One region of the Trichocoleus sp. FACHB-591 genome, then DNA from elsewhere that is predicted to be linked to it. Evidence: predicted binding sites of a transcription regulator. Region 1 holds the regulator's gene; each other region holds the start of a gene.
What was found. Region 1 encodes NtcA, which controls nitrogen genes in cyanobacteria. Its sites were predicted from a motif close to TTTGTANNNNNNNNTACAAA; they were not measured.
Positions count from the first base shown of each region.

Region 2: a site for NtcA is predicted at 1,737-1,756, ahead of H6F90_RS15040 (MSMEG_0572/Sll0783 family nitrogen starvation response protein). Genes of this name have one in related genera too.
Region 3: a site for NtcA is predicted at 1,725-1,744, ahead of H6F90_RS04630 (ammonium transporter). Genes of this name have one in related genera too.

Region 1 is NZ_JACJPA010000110.1:95,421-99,626, forward strand. It holds gene H6F90_RS23860 (DUF3084 domain-containing protein) at 1-1,032, opposite strand, end outside; gene ntcA (global nitrogen regulator NtcA) at 1,295-1,966, opposite strand; gene fabI (enoyl-ACP reductase FabI) at 2,350-3,126, shown strand; gene hisB (imidazoleglycerol-phosphate dehydratase HisB) at 3,236-3,913, shown strand; gene H6F90_RS23880 (putative 2-dehydropantoate 2-reductase) at 3,915-4,206, opposite strand, start outside.
Region 2 is NZ_JACJPA010000083.1:31,804-36,009, reverse strand. It holds gene H6F90_RS15050 (LuxR C-terminal-related transcriptional regulator) at 1-186, shown strand, start outside; gene H6F90_RS15045 (MSMEG_0569 family flavin-dependent oxidoreductase) at 319-1,602, shown strand; gene H6F90_RS15040 (MSMEG_0572/Sll0783 family nitrogen starvation response protein) at 1,807-2,289, shown strand; gene H6F90_RS15035 (Nit6803 family nitrilase) at 2,293-3,285, shown strand; gene H6F90_RS15030 (nuclear transport factor 2 family protein) at 3,298-3,732, shown strand; gene H6F90_RS15025 (MSMEG_0568 family radical SAM protein) at 3,729-4,206, shown strand, end outside.
Region 3 is NZ_JACJPA010000029.1:137,474-141,679, reverse strand. It holds gene H6F90_RS31390 (GDSL-type esterase/lipase family protein) at 1-206, opposite strand, end outside; gene H6F90_RS04630 (ammonium transporter) at 276-1,679, opposite strand; gene H6F90_RS04625 (ammonium transporter) at 1,992-3,548, opposite strand; gene H6F90_RS04620 (MarR family winged helix-turn-helix transcriptional regulator) at 4,089-4,206, shown strand, end outside.

The DNA of each region.
Region 1 (4,206 bases):
CACATAGTTACCCGCTGAGAGAATTCTAATGACGTAATCGCGACCATCTTCAATTTGGTCAACCAGTTGTTCTACTTCCGGTCTGGTGATTTGAATAATCTGCTCGCTGACTTGACCAGTACCAGGACGGGTCAACTTGATAGCGTTACGATTTGCTTCTCGCAGTAACTGGTCTATTGCTTGCTGAGCGCCTGTGGGAGAAACGATCCGCACGATGCCTGCTGACAACACTTGTCCTCGGAAGAGAGCGACGTTGCCTTGGCGTAAGGTTTCATACTGCGCTTGATAGTACTGGTAGTACCGCTGCAAGGTTTGGACAGCTTTCTCTAGATTGGCCTGTTGAACCTCTAAATCTTTAGTTTCTTTAATCAAGTTTTGGCGCTCGCTATCCAGTCGGTCGATCTCGGAGCGGAGTCCCGTTGCTTGCTGAGAAACAGTGCTTAGTTGCGTTTGAGTTCGGTTTAGTTCTGCTTCGGTGCGGTCTTTGGCATCTTCAATCCGATCCTTTTCTGCTTCCGCGCGGCTCAGTTGGCTCTGAGTTTGATCGAGCTGAGCTTCGGTTCGGGCTCTTTCAGCCTCGACTCGGCCTAGCTGGGTTTGGGTACGATTTAGCTGTGCTTCTGTCGTCGCTTGCTTGGCGATCGCGGCCTTAAGAAACAAATTAATTCGATCCAGCCGTTGTTGGGCCGAAACTTGCTCGGCGCGAGCTTGGGTCAGCTCTTGCTCAACTTGATTTTTTTGGACCCGCGTCTTTGCTAAATCTTCTCGCGCCCTAGAGAGGTTTTTCTGAATTTTGCCCAATTCAAAAACGCCAGTCCGGAGTTGATCGCTCACAGCAAACAAAATGGCGAGTGTAGAAGCAGAAATGATGCCACCCGTGACAATCGTCACTAAGACCGCGGTTTTGCGGGGACGCAAGTTAAACAAGCTGAGGCGAGCCTTGCCTACGCGCGTGCCGATGCGATCGCCCACCGTTGCGATCACACCCCCCAACACCAAGATTGCCACAATTAAGATGTACCCGCTGGTCATCTACCCTCAGGAAGCCATTTGGCTCACACCCAACTCAGATACAGCCTATCTCATGCCCTGGAAGTTTTGTGTGCCATCACACCTGTAGGACGACAACAAGTAGACCCAGCTCGCAAAAGTGGCTGCCTTGCCTCAGCGTCAGGAGAGCATCACGGCTCTCTTTGTTTCCTCGCAGGAGTGCCATGAAGCACCTTCCTAGACCAGAGAGCTGTATTCAAGTCGCTGTAAGCGCTTGTTATTACTAGAGGTTAACCATAGCAGATCAACTGAACTGTTGACTGAGGGCGACGGGATTATGAACCGTAATTTTTTTCTTATGGATGGAAATCATCTTCTCCTGCCGCAGATCCCCGAGTAGGCGCGTGACTGTGACCCGTGTGGAACCAATCGCCTCTGCGATCGCCTGATGCGACAATTTCAAGTCAATTGTGATCCCGTCAGGGCCAGGAACGCCAAAGTCACGACAGAGGATGAGCAAGAAGCTGACCAAGCGTGATCCCATATCCCGGTGGGCCAAGGTTTCGATCATCATCTCAGTCTGCAAGATGCGCGAAGACAACCCTTGCAACATCAGCATCGACAGCTCTGGGTTATCCTTGAGGGCTTTTTCCACTTGCTCAATGGGCACCGAGAGCAATTCCGCCGGAGTGAAAGCAACTGCGTGATAAAAGCGATCAGAACGATTGCCTGTAATCAGCGAGAGAACCCCAAAGACACTATTTTCTCGCAGCAAGGCTACGGTGATTTCTTCGCCCGCTTCATAAACGCGAGACAGTTTGACCGCACCTCGGACCAAAAAGTAGACACGCTCCGCTGGATCACCGGGGAAGAAAATCGTCTTGCCTCGATCAAACGTTTCAATCACGGGAGGAAATGCTCCGCCTCCCAATTGACGAAACACAGATGCTAACGGCCTATCCTGCGTCATTACCATATCCTTTTACCTTTTCGATGCCCTTCTCCAACCTTCATGGGCCGCTCGTCTGGAGATGAACCTTACGAAGGTGAGCCAACTGTAAGCAATTGATGACTTTAGAACACTTAAACTTACTCTAGAGTCATTTTTTGTTCTATTTGATACACAATCGGCCAGCGATCGCCAATGGCTGAAGAATTTGGCTGCTGTTTCGAGGACTACAAACGAACGGATCTTAGCTGTAAGCGGTCTATTTAGACCCTATCTTACTCCCCCTAAAGACAGATATCTTGTGATAGGACTCAAGGCAGCGTATCACCCTACAAGCGACAGTCGATGTCAATATCTTTAAGCCCCCATCTTTGAGTATTCTCGTAATTGCCCTTAACGAAGAGATTGCCATGCTGGATCTGACCGGAAAAAATGCCTTAGTCACAGGCATTGCTAACAATCGCTCGATTGCTTGGGGAATTGCCCAACAACTCCATAAAGCGGGTGCCAACCTAGGGATTACCTATCTGCCCGATGAGCGGGGCAAGATGGAAAAAAAAGTAGCAGAACTGGTTGAACCGCTACAACCCAGCTTGTTTGTGCCCTGCAATGTGCAAGATGATGCTCAGATTCAGTCCACCTTTGAGACTGTGAAGGAGAAGTGGGGCAAGCTAGATATCTTGGTTCACTGTCTGGCCTTTGCCAACAAAGATGACTTATCTGGCCACTTTAGCAACACTTCGCGGCCAGGATTTACCACAGCCTTAGACATCAGCACTTATTCGTTGATTCAGCTCAGCGGTGCCGCTAAACCCCTGATGACAGAAGGCGGCAGCATTGTCACATTGACCTACTTGGGCGGGGTGCGCGTGGTGCCCAACTATAACGTTATGGGCATTGCCAAAGCGGGCTTAGAAATGAGCGTCAAATACTTGGCGGCAGAACTCGGACCCCACAATATTCGAGTCAACGGCATTTCTGCTGGCCCGATTAGAACTCTCGCTTCCTCTGCGGTTGGGGGAATTCTGGACATGATTCATCATGTGGAGGAAGTGGCACCCCTGCGTCGCACTGTGACTCAACTAGAAGTTGGCAATACAGCGGCGTTCCTATGCAGTGATTTGTCCAGCGGTATGACAGGGCAAATCCTCTATGTTGATTCTGGCTATGAGATCATGGGGATGTAGTGGTTGCCCTTGAGTGACTACAACCGTTTGGCCTGCCTGCGCAGGCTCAAAGTTTCTTACTTCCTGTTTCTACTTCTCAGTTTTTACTTCCCAGTATTGAGTAGGGCCTATGCAGACTAGCATTCATGAAGCGTCTTCCCAAGAGAACCGCACAGCCTTCGAGCAGGCCAACGGAGCATCATTAGAACCCGTATTTTCAGGACGAGTGGCCTCAGTCAGCCGCAAAACGGGTGAGACAGATGTGCATGTCACCATTAATTTGGATGGACAGGGCCGCTGTGTAGCCGCCACAGGTATTCCATTTCTCGACCACATGTTGCATCAGATTGCTTCACATGGGCTGTTTGACCTAGAGGTGCGAGCGACGGGCGACTTAGAAATTGATGACCATCACACCAACGAAGATGTGGGCATTACCCTGGGTCAAGCTCTGGCTAAAGCGTTGGGCGATCGCAAAGGCATTGTCCGGTTTGGTAACTTCCTCGCGCCCTTGGACGAAGCTCTAATTCAGGTAGCTCTAGATTTATCTGGTCGGCCTCACATTAGCTATGGCCTGCAAATCCCCACCGAACGAGTCGGCACTTACGACACGCAACTAGTACGGGAATTCTTTGTGGCAGTGGTGAATCACAGCCAGATGACGCTGCACATCCGTCAGCTAGATGGCATCAACTCACACCATATTATTGAGGCTACTTTCAAAGCCTTTGCCCGTGCTTTGCGCGTTGCTACAGAAACCGATCCCCGTCGGGCTCACACCATTCCCAGTTCCAAAGGCGTTTTGTAATCTATCCTTGCTCTGGGGATTGGGCTCGGGTGCGATTGCTCAAAAACTTTAACTGTTGGTAGAGCATGGCAATCTGCGGAAGCTGCACTCCTGCGGCTTGGGCAGCTCGGAGTGGGTTGCCAAAAATTGCCTCAACTTCCAGAGATCTGCCTTCGTCATAGTCAATTTTCATGCTGGTGCGGTAGGGCTTCATCTTCACCGTGTCATCCAGCATTTTTTGAATAAAATCATCAGCGATCGCGCGACTCTGCACTTTTGCTCCTAAGGCAACTTCTCGCATCAATTGCTCTGCC
Region 2 (4,206 bases), on a different contig from region 1:
GAGCGAGAGTTGGAGATTCTGGCTTTGTTGACTCAGGGGCATCGCGATCGCGATATTGCCGATCATCTAATCATTAGCGAAAGTACCGTTAAGTTTCACATGAATAATGTCTTGGCGAAATTGCAGGCGCGGACTCGTTACCAAGCGATTTATGAGGCGATCGCTAAGGGATGGCTGGCTAAATAAATCTGAGGAAATGATGCGATCGCTTCTCCTATCCTTATTGCTAGATCTCCGGCTTCCGTAGTGAGAGATACAAAGACTTGCGAAATCAGGACTTAATCTGGCAACACATTCCAGCCAGACAAAAGCCAGCTTATGAACAATCACTATTCAGTCATTATTGTGGGTGGAGGTCAGGCAGGGCTCTCCATGAGCTATTGCTTGAAGGAGAGAGGCATCGATCACATTGTTTTTGAGAAAAACAAAATTGGCTATGCTTGGCGCACTAAACGCTGGGACTCCTTTTGTTTAGTCACACCCAATTGGCAATGTAAGCTCCCAGGCTATGCCTATCCAGGCGATGACCCTCACGGTTTCATGCAGAAAGACGAAATTGTGCAATATATCGAGGCTTATGCTGCCTCTTTCGATCCTCCTATTCAGCAAGGGGTTGAGGTATTCAAGCTGAGTCAGAACGTAACTCAGAACTTCTTTGAGGTGACAACTTCCATCGGAGAATACACGGCTGACCAGGTAGTCGTGGCATCTGGCAGCTACCATCTCCCTAAGGTGCCAAAGATTGCTGAACGGCTCCCTAAAAACATTACGCAACTCCATGCCTCAGAATACAAAAATTCCCAGTCTTTACCGCCTGGAGCCGTGTTGATCGTAGGTACAGGGCAATCAGGATGCCAAATTGCTGAAGATCTCCACTTGGCTGGTAGACAAGTACATCTCTGTGTGGGGAGTGCACCGCGATCGCCCCGACGCTACCGAGGCAAAGATGTGGTCGATTGGCTAGATCAGATGGGATATTACGATTTATCGATTGAAGAACATCCCCAAAAAGAAAAAGTGAGAGCCAAAGCCAACCACTATGTTACAGGTCGAGATGGAGGGAGAGAGATTGACTTACGACAATTTGCTCTAGAAGGGATGCAACTCTATGGCAGGCTGAAGGATATTAGCGATCGCCAGTTAGAATTCTGGGATAACTTGCAACAAAATTTGGATCAAGCCGATGCGGTGGCGGAAAGCATCAAGAAAACCATTGATGGATTCATTGAGAAAAACCAGATTGAGGCTCCGACAGAACCTGCTTACCATCCAGTTTGGCAGCCTGAGCAGTCGATCCTCAGCCTGGACTATGCTCAAGCCAATATTAGTACAGTGATTTGGTGTACTGGGTATCAGTCTGATTTTAGTTGGGTAGAGGTGCCTGTCTTTGATGGCAAGGGATATCCAGGTCATGAACGCGGTGTAACCGGAGTCTGGGGGCTCTATTTTCTAGGGCTTCCCTGGCTCTATACCTGGGGGTCAGGCCGCTTTTCTGGGATTGCCCGTGACGCCAGTTATCTAGCTGATTACATCGTCGCCAGGAAGAAGGTGTCATACCCCAATGACTGGAGTGTGGTCAATGAATTTTTGCTGGGTTCGTAGTCCAGAGACGCATTGTTAGCGACCTAGCGAAATCGATAGGTACTTAGGTGAGTTTGGTACTAATTTTCAGCGTTTTGACCTGAGAAATAGACTGAGTGCTCGCCCTCCCTAGCCTTATTGATAGAGTTAAACCTTTCGTAGTGAGGGATACAAAGATCTCCTCAGCTAGCCCTTAATCTGGCAACACTATTCAAGGAAAAAGAGATGCCTGAAGTAACTACTCCTGCTCATCAAGTTGGTGATTTCTTTGTTGATTACGAAGAGAAAGTCTTTCCCGATGTCAAAGCTGAGCCTGGTGAGAAAGCATTAGTCACGTTCCACACCGTTGCATTTGAAGGATCGATCGGTTTTGTTAATTTATTGCAAGCTACGCGCCTACTGCGTAAAGGATTTGAGACTTCTGTCTTGCTGTATGGCCCTGGCGTAACTTTGGGAGTACAGCGGGGATTTCCTAAGTTAGGAGATGCAGCTTTCCCTGGACATCAAAACTTTAATGACCAAATCAGCAAGTTTATGGCAGAGGGTGGCAAAGTTTATGCCTGTCGCTTTGCTCTACAAGCTTTGTATGGGCATGGTGAACCTTCCCTGATTCCTGGTATCCGTCCCATCAATCCTTTGGACGTCCTGGATCTAGTGCTCCTGCATCGCAAAGATGGAGCCTTAATTTTAGATACTTGGACCTTGTAAGCAATGAATGATTCTCATACCATTCGAGCCGCAGCCGTACAGCTTAGCCCAGTTTTATTTAGTCGGGATGGCACCACAGAGAAGGTGTTGCAGGCGATCGCTAAAGCTGCCAAAGCAGGGGTGCAATTGATCGTTTTTCCTGAGACTTTTATCCCTTATTATCCTTACTTCTCCTTTGTGCAACCGCCCGTTCTCATGGGGCAGGAACATATGCGGCTGTATGAAGAAGCCGTGACAGTGCCTGGGCCAGTGGTAGATGCGGTGAGCAGAGCGGCTCGTTCTTATGCAATGGTGGTGGTGCTAGGAGTCAATGAGCGAGATCATGGCTCCCTCTACAACACGCAGCTAATTTTTGATGCCGACGGTACTCTATTGTTGAAGCGGCGCAAGATTACACCCACCTATCATGAGCGGATGGTATGGGGGCAAGGAGATGGTTCTGGCTTGAGGGTTGTGGAGACAGCAGTGGGAAAACTGGGTGCCTTGGCTTGCTGGGAGCACTACAATCCTTTGGCTCGATTCGCCCTCATGGCCCAGCATGAGCAGATTCACTGTGCCCAATTCCCTGGTTCCTTGGTGGGCCAGATTTTTACAGACCAAATTGAAGTAACAATTCGCCATCATGCTTTGGAATCTGGCTGTTTTGTTGTAAATGCGACAGGTTGGCTCTCTCCAGGACAGGTGGGTCAAATCACCTCTGATGAAAAGCTGCAACGGGTGCTCGGTGGTGGCTGTAATACCGCAATTATTGGACCGGAAGGAAATCACCTTTGTACCCCAATTACAGAAGGTGAGGGGATGGCGATCGCCGATCTGGATTTCTCCCTAATTACTAAGCGAAAACGCATGATGGATTCTGTGGGTCACTATTCCCGCCCTGATCTGCTGCAATTGCAAATTAATTTAGAACCCCAGTCAGTGATAAAGGAGGTTTCAGCTCCAAGACTTCCAGTTGCAGAAGAACCCCTTGATCCATCCTTACAACCTACTTCCTAATCCCGACACCGTATGGAAATAAAACCACCCCTACCACCCTTTACGCTGGAAACAGCAAAAGCCAAAGTTCAAGCGGCAGAGGATGCCTGGAACACTCGTGATCCGCAGAAGGTCGCTTTGGCCTATACAGAGGATTCCCAATGGCGCAATCGAGCTGAATTCTTTAGTGGGCGAGAAGCGATCGCGGCTTTTCTGAATCGCAAGTGGGCCAAGGAGTTAGATTACCGTCTCAAAAAGGAGCTTTGGAGCTTTACAGAGAATCGGATCTCGGTTCGATTTGAGTATGAATGGCATGACGACTCTGGCTATTGGTATCGGGCTTACGGCAATGAACAGTGGGAGTTTGCCGAGAATGGGTTGATGCAAAGACGAGAGGCCAGTATTAATGATGTGCTGATTCAAGAGTCTGAGAGAAAGTTTCGGTGGGAGCGTAAACCCAATCTATGAACAAGCAACAGTTGATTGTAGAATTACAAACCCATGGCTTGAAGCTGGTAGAGCAAGAAGTTGGAGCAGCAGGACGCAAAGGTGGGGCGGGTCCTTCTGACCACAAAGCTGTGACTGTAGACGGCACAACTGTCATGGTGCCTATCTTCAACAATCCAGCAGCGCGATCGCCTTACACAGTCACTACCACCTCATCTCCATCATTGACTTTAGATCATCAGGGAGAAGCGATCGCCCCAATTCAGTTTCCTCAACCGCCCCAGTTCTACAACCTTACAACGGCTGACGGTATCCCTTACAGCCAAATTGCCTTGTTGCATAGCCGAGATGTATTAGCGACCACGGTGCTACAAACCTGTATGCGTTATGGCGATACAGATAGCTCTTGCCAGTTTTGTGCCATCGGGCAATCATTGGCAGCAGGGAGAACGATTGCTCGAAAAACTCCTGCTCAACTGGCTGAAGTTGCCGAAG
Region 3 (4,206 bases), on a different contig from region 1:
GTGAGTTGATGACGCGCTCCTAACTCTGGTGGTGCAGAAGCCGTGGGACGCGGTGGCTGGCTTTGGGTTGCAGCAGCACTAGCTTTCGCCAGTGACGGCAAGCGGTGGCCTCGAAGCAGCAGCAGCACAGTCAATAGCAGAAGGCTATTCGCTGCGAGTGACAGCAAGGCCCAAGCAGGAACGATTTTTCGAGAGCGAGTAGGCACTGAAGCAAACTCAACGTCGTTTTGAATCAGATTGTAGTCGCAATCTGGTATTCGTCCAAAAAATTGGGACTACTCCCTGTTGTAGCTGAGTCCAGAGGCAAATTCTTGGCCGTAGCCTTCTTCCCCATGTTCGTTGACGTCCAAACCTTGGTCTTCCACTACAGGCTTAACCCGTAGATCCATGACCAAGCTGAGGAGTTTCAAGATCACAAAGGTACCAACTCCCGCAAAGATGTAGGTGACGACCACTCCCACAATCTGCTCCCATAACTGAACAGGATTGCCGAAGAACAAGCCATTGTCACCCAGTTCGTTAACGGCTTTAGTAGCAAAGAAGCCTGTCAGAATTGCTCCAATGGTGCCACCCAAACCGTGGATGGGGAAAGTGTCTAAGGAATCGTCGAACTGAAGCTTGGCGCGGAGGCTAACCGCGAAGAAGCAGCAAACAGCGGTAATGGAACCAATCAAAAGTGCACCGATGGGGGTAACAAACCCTGCTGCTGGAGTTACACCGACTAAACCTGCCAAGAAACCACTAGCGATACCAATGGCAGTCGGTTTGCCACGGAGTAGCCATTCTACAATCACCCAAGTCAGTCCACCAGCGGCGCTAGACACCATCGTTGCCACAAAAGCAACCGTTGCTAAAGCACCAGCACCTAGGGCGCTACCCGCGTTGAAACCAAACCAACCAAACCAAAGCAAACCAATGCCGAGTAGCACGTAGGGGACGTTGTGGGGAGCAGCGGGTTGAACCGGGTAAGTTTTCCGAGGACCGAGCACCCAAACCGCGACAAGCGCAGAGACACCAGAGCTGATGTGGACGACCGTGCCACCAGCAAAGTCAAGTGCTCCCATCGCACCAATCCAACCCTTACCCCAGACCCAATGAGCGAGGGGTGAGTAGATCAGGGTAGACCACAGCGTCACGAACCAGAAGTAAGCCTTGAAGCTCATCCGCTCCACGATCGCACCAGAAATTAGAGCGGGCGTGATGATGGCAAACATCATCTGATAGGCCATGAAGAGTTGGTGCGGAATGGTGGTGGCATAACCCACAGGGTCGGGGTCTGTGCCCACGCCATTCAAAAATAGCCAATTCAGGCTACCAATGATGGGATTTGCTGTAAATGCAGGCTCAGCTCCAGGGGTGATGGAGGTAGGAGCAAAGGCAAGGCTGTAGCCCCAAAGAACCCAGGTGACGCCGACAACGCCCATGAGGATCAAGCTCATCATCATGGTATTGAGCACGTTGCGCGATCGCACCAATCCTCCGTAGAAGAAGGCTAAGCCTGGAGTCATCAATAATACTAATGCTGACGAAACGAGCACGAAGGCTGTGTCGCCTGTATCAATAGGATTTGCGTCCGCTTCCTGGGCTAGAGCCGTTCCCATTAAGGGACCACTCAGAAGCCACAGAGCGATCGCTCCGATCATCAAACCTTTCTTCAACACTTGTGTTAGCCCTTCCACGTCAAGAGAAATGAATTTGATTGCACCAATTTTTGATGAGTCAGTTCTGTATCAAGGTATACAAAAATCTTCTGTGGCAAATAATTAGTGAAGATTCAGTAGCAATTTATATCGTGGTGACAATTTACTCCTGACAGCCAAAAGTTGTCTACCTCTGTTTCTTGAAGATCGCGATCGCGGTATTTTTCATCAAGAGAACTCCATAGAAAAGAGCTGCTAAGGCTCACCTTTAGCAGCTCTAAGCTCTTGACAGAAGGTATAACTAAGCTGATTTAGCAACCAATAAGTTAGCTAAATTTAGAAAGCTCAATCTCAGCGAATGGTGCTACCAGTCATGCCGCCCGCATCTTTGAGGAATCCACTGTACGCTTCCATACCGTGCTCACCAATATCCAGACCCTTGAGTTCTTCTTCTGGCGAGACGCGAATGCCTAAGGTTGCCTTAAGCGCGAACCAGAAGATAGCGGAGAGAATTCCGATAGTTAGGGCAATAGCAGCTGTGCCTAAGAGTTGCAGGCCTAGTTGATTCAGCCCGCCGCCCAGTAAGAAACCTGTGCTAGGACCAGCAGTGTAGAGGATATCTTGACCCACCTTGACATTGGGACCAACGGCAAACAGACCCACGGCGATCGTGCCCCAAACACCGTTGACTAAGTGAACCGAGATTGCGCCTACAGGGTCATCAATTTTTAGACGGTCGATCCAGAGAACGGCAAATACAACCATCACTCCACCGATCGTGCCGATGATGGCAGAAGCCCAAACTGGAATAAAGGCGCAAGAAGCTGTGACTGCCACTAATCCTGCCAGGATGCCGTTGATCACCATTGAGAGATCAGGCTTGCCTAAGACGAACCAGGCGGTGATGGTCGCAGCCAAACCACCAAAAGCAGCCGCAAGATTGGTGGTCATGGCAATGTGGCCAATTTGCCAGGTGATGCTCATGGTGGAGCCTGGGTTAAAGCCAAACCAACCTAGCCAGAGAATTAAACAACCCAGAGTGGCGATCGCAATGTTATGTCCTGGCATGGCATTGGAGCTGCCGTCTTCGTTGTACTTGCCAATGCGGGGTCCCAAGATCGCCGCACCCAGCAGGGCAGCCCAACCACCCACAGCATGAACCACCGTTGAGCCTGCAAAGTCCCAGAAACCCAGGTCTGCAAGCCAGCCACCGCCCCAAATCCAGTGTCCTGTCAGTGGGTAAGCAACCCCGACTAGCAACAAGCTGAAGATTAGAAAGTCAACAAACTTGATTCGTTCTGCCACCGCACCGGAAACGATAGTGGCAGCAGTACCCGCAAAGGCAAGTTGGAAGAAGAACTTTGCCAACAGCGGGACACCTGCCCAGTTCAGCGAACCATAGGCTCCTTGGTAGGCATCCAGGGTGGCTGGGCTGTTGTCAACACCAGAGAGGAAAAAGACGCCATCGGTACCAATAAACTCGCTACCACCACCAAACATCAAGCCGAAGCCCGCGACCCAAAAAGCAATGGTAGACATAGCGAAAACGATTAAGTTTTTAGCCAAAACGTTAACCGCATTTTTCTGGCGACAGAAGCCAGTTTCTAGCATGCAGAAGCCAGCATTCATAAAGAACACCAGCATTGCGGCTACCATCACCCACATGGTGTCTAAGCCCACTTTTAAGTCAGACGTGGCCTTCGCTACATCTGTCAAGTTAGGAGCGGTTTGAGCGACACCCGCGTAGCCCCAAGCCAGCACAATGACGAGGGCTAAAGGAATGCAGGCTTGCCAGCTCGGCGAGAGCATTTTGGCGTACCAGTTAGGAGAAAACCACTTGGTCGCTTTCGGTAAGGACAGCTGTCTATGTCTGCCCCGCGACTTCTTGGTGAGCATTAGTTTTGACATTGCCAGTGAATGATTCCTTTGTGAACTAAGGCAGTGAACTCGCACCGGAAAGTACAGCCTGACTGTGAGCAAAGCCACCCTCAACTTTGCTACGAGCAGACTGCGAGAAAGAATCGACAATTGCGCCGCTCCAAGAGCCGGACGCCTAACTAGAAAGACTTAAAGATCTTGGTTAGGAAGTAAAAATGATTGCACCAATTTCAGGGCAGTTCGTTCTGTATCCGATGTAACAATTTCGTATTTGGTTCACCTTTTGGGGTGGTTAATTTTGCAGTTAAGCTCTCTAGAGGCGATCGCACTGATTCAGACTGCTTGTTTCACCTAAGCCAAAACTATAAATCCTAGGATTCGCTGAGACAGTTGACAAAATACTAGATTATCAATACATTTGTACTAAGTGTTACCTCATCACTCCTTTAGGAGCTGGCCCCCAACGACCTCTGGGGGCTGTTTTTTAGAGATATGTGCTGCTAAATACTCAAAATAGAACTCCCTCCATTAAAATAATAAGCGTGCTAAGTAATGCCACTTGGAGCTGCAATGACCTCTTCCCCTGCCAAGCAAAAGTTACCTAAGGAATGGCAGGAAGTATTGGCTCCCCACGGCCTGGGCTATCGCATCAAATTACTCTCTCAACTCTTGAGCCGCAAGTTTCAAG